Regions from separate parts of the Geodermatophilus sp. SYSU D01176 genome, predicted to be linked through region 1. Evidence: riboswitches for the same ligand, from Rfam matches in the RefSeq annotation. Region 1 holds a riboswitch; the other holds the start of a gene.
What was found. A riboswitch is a leader RNA that binds a small molecule or an ion and turns the genes downstream of it on or off. The one in region 1 is predicted to bind S-adenosylmethionine.

Region 2: linked by a shared signal. The riboswitch ahead of thrC (threonine synthase) and the one ahead of ACI78Z_RS00905 (methionine ABC transporter ATP-binding protein) in region 1 are both predicted to bind S-adenosylmethionine.

What each region holds. Positions count from the first base shown of each region.
Region 1 is NZ_JBJGYN010000001.1:191,261-195,463, forward strand. It holds gene ACI78Z_RS00890 (3-deoxy-7-phosphoheptulonate synthase) at 1-480, opposite strand, end outside; gene ACI78Z_RS00895 (hypothetical protein) at 737-988, shown strand; gene ACI78Z_RS00900 (hypothetical protein) at 1,157-1,348, opposite strand; SAM riboswitch class I at 1,501-1,595, shown strand; gene ACI78Z_RS00905 (methionine ABC transporter ATP-binding protein) at 1,843-2,871, shown strand; gene ACI78Z_RS00910 (methionine ABC transporter permease) at 2,868-3,527, shown strand; gene ACI78Z_RS00915 (MetQ/NlpA family ABC transporter substrate-binding protein) at 3,590-4,203, shown strand, end outside.
Region 2 is NZ_JBJGYN010000003.1:170,894-175,096, forward strand. It holds gene ACI78Z_RS03630 (alpha/beta fold hydrolase) at 1-534, shown strand, start outside; gene ACI78Z_RS03635 (ABC transporter permease) at 615-1,484, shown strand; gene ACI78Z_RS03640 (HAD family phosphatase) at 1,542-2,363, opposite strand; SAM riboswitch class I at 2,424-2,555, shown strand; gene thrC (threonine synthase) at 2,568-3,869, shown strand; gene ACI78Z_RS03650 (cold-shock protein) at 4,075-4,203, shown strand, end outside.

The DNA.
Region 1 (4,203 bases):
GTCGACCTCCGTCCTCGGCTTCTCGGTGTACGTGCGCATCACGATCTCCAGGTCGTCACCGTGCCTGGCGCGCATCCGACGGACGAAGCCGGCGTACTCCAGGGCGGCGGCCGGATCGTGGATCGAGCACGGGCCGGCGATGACGACCAGCCGGCTGTCGGCGCCGCTGACGATGTCGGCCACGGCGCGGCGTCCGGCCCGCGTGGTGGCGACGGAGGCAGCGGACAGCGGCAGGACGCTCGCCACCGCCTCCGGGGTCACGACGATGGTCAGGGCCGCGATCCGGGTGTTCACCAGGCCGGAGAGATCGGCCGCGGCCGCATCCTGGAGGCCGAGTCGCTGCTGGACGCCGGGCAGCAGGTCGGCCTGCGTGGCGTCGATCTGCCGGTTCACCGCACGCTGCACCTCGAGCAGGGCATCGGCGATGCGCGCGGAGACGTCGAGCATCCGGTCGGCCGGCAGGTCCTCGTGCTGTGCCATCGTGCGAACGCCTCCTGGATGGGCCGGGGGAACCGCGATCCCACGCGCGGACGGGGCCGACCGGCCGAGCGGCACCTGCCGCCATCGTCGCAGGCGTCGCGGGGGCTCGGCCCGGGCCGTGCACCGGCCGGGGAAGGGGCCACCGCCGACGACGTGGCCCCTCTCCGTGCCCGGTCCGACGGGGTCGGACGTCGTCCGCCTCGGGCACCGGCTCGCGCCGACCTCCGGAGCGGGTCGCACCGAGGAAGCTGTGCCCATGGACGTCACCACCGTCAACGACCGCCACCTGTACGAGGGCCGGGTCGTCCTCCGGGATCCGGCGAACCCGGCGGATGCGGTCGAGCTGCCCCGGCGGATCGTGCGATTCGGCCCACCCGGTTGGCTCACCGTCACGGACCGGCTGAGCGACGACGCCGACGTCGAGCTGTACCCCACGAGCCGGGTGCTGGCGGTCTCCGAGCTTCGGGAGGTCGGCGGAGCGGCGCTCCACTCGAGTGCCGCACACTAGGCCCGACCGCTCGTGCGGCACGGGCTCCCGACGTCGAGGCGGGGACGCGGCGCCGGCGAGTCGGTCCGCGCGCCGGGGCGCGGTCCCGTCGGTGCCGTCGGGTGACGCGTTCGAGGACCGGGTCGCGGCGACCTCATCCTCCGGCCGGGAGGGTGTGGGAACGCCGGGTCAGCGGAAGGTGACGTCGGTGATCCGGGCCCGGAAGAGCTCGCCGTCGGCCTGGCGGTCGGTGCCCCACCACCAGCCCGCGCGCAGCTCCGGGCCGAAGATCACCCCGCCGGAGGTCGCCTCGGCCTCGATGGGCACACCGAAGGGGTGCCGGCCGAAGGGGACGCCGTCCGGGTTGCCCCAGAGCTGCACACCCGCCTCCTCGCCCGGCGCCGGACGTGCTCGAAGGCGGCGAGTAGCGCGGCTCGGCGGTCCGTCGGGCGCGCTCGTCGCGGTCGGCTGTGGGTGACGTCGCAGGCCAGGGGCGCCGGTCCCTCCTCGCCACTGGGTAGAGTCGATCCAGAAGACCATCCGGAGCGGCTGAGAGACCTGGCTCGACGACGCCGCAGCAACCCCCCGCCTCCGCGGACGAGGGTGCTACTGCCAGGACCGATGGAGGACTCGATGACAGGCCCAGCGCCCACGTGGGCCCGCCGGCACGTCGACCTGAGCCGCACCGCCGCGGCCCTGTGTCGCTGACCGCCCGACCCCCGTCGCGGTAGCCGCCCGGTCACACCGGGCAGATCAGCCGTCGCCGTCTCCCGCCCGTGACGCCTCCGGCCGTCCGCGGGGTACCCCCGCGTGCGTCCGCCGCCGGCGCCGCTCGACCCCCGTCCCTGCCTGCTCACCCCGAGGACTGCCCGCCCGTGATCGAACTGAAGGACGTCCGCAAGGTCTTCCCCGCCCGGAGGCGCTCCGGCGAGGTCGTCGCCGTCGACGGGGTGAACCTGCGGGTGGCGGCCGGCGAGTTCGCCGGCGTGGTGGGCCCCAGCGGGTCGGGCAAGAGCACGCTGGTGCGCCTGGTGAACCTGCTGGAGCGGCCCACGTCGGGATCGGTGACCGTGGACGGCCGGGTGCTCACCGAGCTGCCGGACGACGAGGTGCGGCGCGCGCGCCGCTCCATCGGGATGGTGTTCCAGCACTTCGAGCTCCTCGACTCGCGGACCGCGGCAGGCAACGTCGAGCACCCGCTCGAGCTGGCCGGGGTCGGCCGGGCCGAGCGCCGTCGCCGGGCCACCGACCTGCTGGACCTCGTCGGGCTGGGGGAGCGGGCCGACGCGCACCCGGGGCAGCTGTCCGGCGGGCAGAAGCAGCGGGTGGCCATCGCCCGGGCCCTGGCCGGCCGCCCCACGGTGCTGCTCTGCGACGAGGCGACCTCCGCCCTGGACCAGGCCAGCACGGCCGGCGTGCTGGACCTGCTGCGCCGGGTGCGGTCGGAGCTCGGGCTCACCGTCCTGCTCATCACCCACGAGATGGCGGTGGTCAAGGCCGTGTGTGACAGCGCCGTCCTGCTGGAGCGGGGCCGGGTCGTGGACAGCGGCCGGCTGTCGGAGGTCCTGACCCGCGAGCACTCGCCGCTCGGGGACGCGCTGCTGCCCGCCCCGGTCGCCGACGCCGGCGCCGGCCACAGCGGGGTCCTGCTGCGGGTGACCGTCACCGACCGCACGCCCGAGACCGTCGTCCTGCGGACCCTGGTCGGGGAGCTCGGGCTCGCGGTCGAGGTCGCCGGCGGCTCGGTGGAGACGGTCGCCGGCGGGCGGTACGGCCGGCTGCTGCTGCGCGCCACGGGCGACCTGGGGCGGCTGGACGGCGCCGTCCGCCGGCTGCGCGACGACGGCGTCCTGATCGAACCGGTGCACGCGGACACGGTTCCGGCGGCGGGGGTGGACCGGTGAGCGACTGGGCCCGCATCTACCCGCAGCTGGTCGAGGCGACCGGCGAGACGCTGTACATGGTCGGGGTCTCCGCGCTGCTCACGGTGGTGTTCGGCGTCCCCCTCGGGATCCTGCTGACGGTCACCGCCCCGGGGGCGCTCGCCCCGCGGCCGCTGCTGCACCGGCTGCTGGGGCTGGTGGTCAACCTCGGCCGGTCGCTGCCCTTCATCATCCTGCTGTTCCTCGTCGCCCCCGTCACCCGCGGTCTCGTCGGGACGACGATCGGCTCGACGGCAGCCATCGTGCCGCTGACGATCGGCGCCGTCCCCTTCCTCGCCCGGCTCGTGGAGACCAGCCTCCGCGAGGTCGCCCCCGGGAAGGTCGAGGCGGCGATGTCCATGGGCGCGCGCCGCCGGGACGTCGTCCGCACCGTGCTGCTGCCCGAGGCGCGGCCCTCGCTGATCGCCGGGGTCACCGTCACCGTCGTCGCGCTGATCAGCTACTCGGCGATGGCCGGGGCCGTCGGCGGCGGCGGGCTCGGGGACTTCGCCATCCGCTTCGGCTACCAGCAGTTCCGGACCGACATCACCCTGCTGACCGTCGTCCTGCTGCTGCTCATCGTGCAGGCCCTGCAGTGGGCCGGCGACCACTGGGCGCGCCGGCTGGCCCACGCCTGACCGCCCTCCCCACCTCCGGTGGCCGCCCGGCCACCGATCACCCCCTGAGGAGAACCCCCACCATGCGCTCCCGTCTGACCTCGCTCCTGGCCGCGTCCGCGGCGACCGCCCTGCTCGCCGCGTGCGGCGGCGGTGAGGCCGAGCTGTCCGCGGCCGACGAGCCGCTGCGGGTCGGGGCCTCCCCGGTGCCGCACGCCGAGATCCTGCGGTACGTCGACGAGGAGCTCGCCGCCGGCGCCGGCCTGGACCTGGAGGTCGTCGAGTTCACCGACTACGTGCAGCCGAACGTGGCGCTGGACGACGGGTCGCTGGACGCCAACTACTTCCAGACCATCCCGTACCTGGAGGAGCAGGAGGCCAGCGCCGGGTACGACTTCACCCCGCTGGAGCCGGTGCACATCGAGCCGCTGGGCATCTACTCCGAGTCGCTGACCGACCTCGCCGCACTCCCCGACGGCGCGACCGTGGCGATCCCGAACGACCCGACCAACGCCGCCCGCGCGCTGCGGCTGCTCGAGGCCAACGGGCTGATCACCCTGGCCGACACCGGCGACGCCGCGCCGACGTCGCTGGACGTCCAGGACAACCCGAAGGACCTGCAGATCTCCGAGGTGGAGGCCGCCCAGGTGCCCCGGTCGCTGGCCGACGTCGACATCGCGGTGATCAACGGCAACTA
Region 2 (4,203 bases), on a different contig from region 1:
GCCATCGACCGGCCGGTGCGCCGCTACAGCCAGGGCATGCGCCAGCGGGTCGCGATCGCCCAGGCGATGCTCGGCCTGCCCGACCTGCTGGTCCTCGACGAGCCGACCAACGGGCTCGACCCGCCCCAGATCCACGCCATGCGCGAGGTGCTGCGCTCCTACGCCGCCACCGGCCGCACGGTCATCGTCTCCAGCCACCTGCTCAGCGAGATCGAGCAGACCTGCAGCCACGTCGTCGTCATGGCCAAGGGGCAGAAGATCGCCCAGGGCACGGTGGAGGAGATCGTCGGCACCGGCGGGTCGGTGCTGGTCGGGCTGGCCGACGGCGGCGACGCCGACCGGGCGGCCGCCGTCCTGACCGGGCTGCCCGGGGTGACGGTGGAGCACACCGACGAGGGGCTGGTGGCCGACCTCGACGGCACCGGCCGGGCGCGGGCGCTGCAGGCGCTGGTGGCCGCCGGCATCGCGGTGGACGCGTTCACGCCGCGCCGTCGGCTGGAGGACGCGTTCCTGGCACTGGTGGGGGAGTCGTGAGCGTCGGCGAGGACGACGGCCGGGGGAGCACCGCAGGGAGCGCCGGCGACCGAGGAGCGGATCGAGGTTGGAGTCGAGCCGTGGACCTGGCGCACGTGCAGCCGACCGGGGCGGTGGCGGGCTACCGGCCCGAGCGCACGCTGCGGCTGTCGGTCGAGCTGCGCCGGCAGTTCAAGCGCCGGCGCACCCTCGGCGTGCTGGTGCTCATGGTGGCGCTGCCGCTCATCCTCATCGCCGCCCTGCAGCTGGGCGGCTCCGAGGAGGCCGAGGAGAACACCCGCATCAACCTCGTCGACGTCGCGACCTCCAGCGCGCTGAACTTCACGCTGTTCGTGCTGTTCGCGACGACGAGCTTCTTCCTGGTCGTCGTCTACGCGCTGTTCTTCGGCGACACGGTGGCCGCCGAAGCCCAGTGGGGGTCGCTGCGCTACACGCTGGCCACCCCGGTGCCGCGGATGCGGCTGCTCCGGCAGAAGTGGCTGGCCGCGTTCGTGCTCTCGGCGGGTGCGCTGCTCACCCTGGTGGTCACCGCGCTGGTCGCCGGCGGCACCGCGTTCGGCTTCGGCGCCGTCCAGACACCGGTCGGCGTCACCCTGGGCCAGGGGGAGGGGCTGCTGCGGCTGGCCGGGATGGTCGGTTACCTCGCCGTCCACCTGCTCGTCGTCGGCACGCTGGCGTTCTGGCTGTCCACCGTGACCGACGCGCCGCTGGCGGCGGTGGGCGGCGCGGTGTTCACGGTGTTCGTCTTCGCGATCCTCGACCAGGTCGAGCAGCTCGGCTCCATCCGCGACTTCTTCCCGACCGCGGAGGAGTTCGCCTGGACCGACCTGCTGCAGACCCCCGTCGACTCCGGCGACCTGTTCCGCGGCGTGGTCCAGTCGCTGGTCTACGCGGCTGTCTTCACGGCGCTGGGGTTCCGGCACTTCTCCCGCCGCGACGTCACCAGCTGACGAAGGACCCCGTCCTCCCCACCCCTCGCAGGCTCGGGGCGGTGCCCTGGACGGGGCCTACAGACTGGCGCGGACGGCCTGCGCCCAGCCCTCGCCCATGGGGGCGTCGGTCACCGTCACGTTGGGGACGGCGGCCAGCAGGTCGGCCATCCCGTCGACCGTGGCCCCGTTCGCGGTGATCCACAGCCGGTCGACCGCCGGCGCCATCTCCAGGTCGCTGACGCTGTCGCCGACCGCCACCGCGTCGGCCGGGGTCAGCCCGCGGCGCTCGAGGTCCCAGGCGATCGCCGCGCCCTTGGAGATGCCGCGCGGCATCAGGTGGTAGACCCGCGGCGGCAGCGCCTCGGGGGCCAGCGTCATCCGCGACGTCGCCGGGATCGCACCGTTGTCCTTGAGCGTCAGCCAGCCCAGCTCCCGCTCGGCCAGCTCGGCGTCCACGGCCAGCGGGTCGACCCGGCCGCGCAGCAGCGCGTCGGTGAGGTGGGTGGCGTGCCAGGGCGCGTGCCACTCCAGCCGGCCGGGGTGGCGGGCCAGCAGGTCCTCGACGATCCCCAGCTCGGCCATGACCTCCATCGGTGTCCGATCGGCGTACTCGTCGGGCAGCGCCCCGGTCAGCTGGTGCACGCCGCGGCCGCCGTCCCAGCTCACCACGGAGCCCAGCTCGGCGATGGCGCCGTCCGCGGCGAAGATGCGCGCGGCCTCCACCACCTGCTCGAAGGTGCGCCCGCTGACCAGCACCAGGGCGACACCGGCGTCGTGCAGGTCGTGCAGCGCGGTGGCCGGGTCGGCGGTGAGGCCCCGCGCCGCGGTGTGCCAGAACGAGCCCCGCGGCCCGACCATCGTGCCGTCCAGGTCGGTGTAGACGACGCGCGTGCTCACCGGACCATCCTGGACCCGGCCGCTGCGCCGCCCGCCACGTGGGTAGAGTCGCGGGCGTTCCACTCATCCAGAGGGGCAGAGGGACACGGCCCGACGAAGCCCCGGCAACCGCCGCCTCGCGCGTCCAGCGCAGCGGAAGGGTGCCAATTCCGTCCCGCGCGGCTCGACGGCCCGACGCGGGGAAGATGAGGAGGTAGTCGTCGCATGACCCTGACCGCTCCTGGTTCCCAGCAGGCCGACTCCAGCGCGGGCGGCCCCGTTCCGCCGTCCCCGGCCCGCGGACTCGTGTGCCGCAACTGCGGCGCCACCTTCGGGTTGATCGCCGAGCACGCCTGCGCCGAGTGCTTCGGCCCGCTGGAGGTCGACTACGACCCCGAGCTGATGCGGGCGGTTACCCGCGCGCAGATCGAGGCCGGTCCGCAGAACATCTGGCGCTACGCCGCGCTGCTGCCGGTGGGCCAGGACCCGGCCGACCGCGTCACCCTGGACCCCGGCATGACCCCGCTGGTGCGCGCCGATCGGCTGGCCGCCGAGCTGGGCCTCACCGGCGGGCTGTGGGTCAAGGACGACTCGGCCAACCCCACGCACTCGTTCAAGGACCGCGTGGTGAGCCTGGCCGCCACCGCGGCCAAGAGGCTCGGCTACAGCAAGATCGCCGCCGCCTCGACCGGCAACCTGGCCAACTCGGTGGCCGCGCACGCCGCCCGCGTCGGCCTGCCCTCCTTCGTCTTCATCCCGTCGGACCTCGAGCCCGGGAAGGTCGTCCAGTCTGCGGTCTACGGGCAGACGCTGGTCGCCGTCGACGGCTCCTACGACGACGTCAACCGGCTGACCAGCGAGCTCGCCGAGACCGACGAGTTCGAGGACACCGCGTTCGTCAACCAGAACGTGCGGCCCTACTACGCCGAGGGTTCCAAGACGATGGGCTACGAGCTCGCCGAGCAGCTCGGCTGGCGCATCCCGGCCCAGGTCGTCATCCCGATGGCGTCGGGCTCGCTGCTCACCAAGGTGGACAAGGCGTTCCGCGAGCTGACCGCGGCCGGCATCGTCGAGGCCACGGAGTGGACGATCTTCGGCGCCCAGTCCGCCGGCTGCGACCCGATCGCCACCGCCTTCGACAACGGCTGGGACGTCGTCAAGCCGGTCAAGCCCACCGGCATCGCCAAGTCGCTGAACATCGGCAACCCCGCCGACGGCCCGTACGCGCTCGACGCCATCCGGCGCACCGGCGGCGCCGTCGGCCGGGTGGACGACCCCCAGATCGTGCAGGGCATCCGCGACCTGGCCCGCACCACCGGCGTCTTCGCCGAGACCGCGGGCGGGGTGACCACCGCGGTCCTGCGCCAGCTGGTCGAGGACGGCCGGCTGGACCCGGCGAAGGAGACCGTCATCCTGAACACCGGCGAGGGGCTGAAGACCCTCGACCCGCTGGAGCCGGTGGTCGGGCCGACCCACCGGGTGTCGCCGTCCCTGGCATCGCTCCGGGAGGCCGGACTCATCGGCTGACCGGTAGGGTGGCGCGCTCCCGCGTCCCAGGGGTGGCGTCCCCCGATCCGGTGTGGCGTGTGCGTGAGTCTGGTCTCACCACGCGTTTTGTGCTGTACCTTCTCCCGCGGTTCGGTTCCACGTTCGTGTTCGACGGGCGGAAGAGCTCGACCCGGCCTCCCTGGTCGGTGGGGGGCCGTCCGCACGCACGAACGTGGGAGCACACGTGGCACAGGGCACCGTGAAGTGGTTCAACGCCGAGAAGGGCTTCGGCTTCATCGCCGTTGACGGCGGTCAGGACGTCTTCGTCCACTACTCGGCCATCCAGATGGACGGCTACAAGAGCCTCGACGAG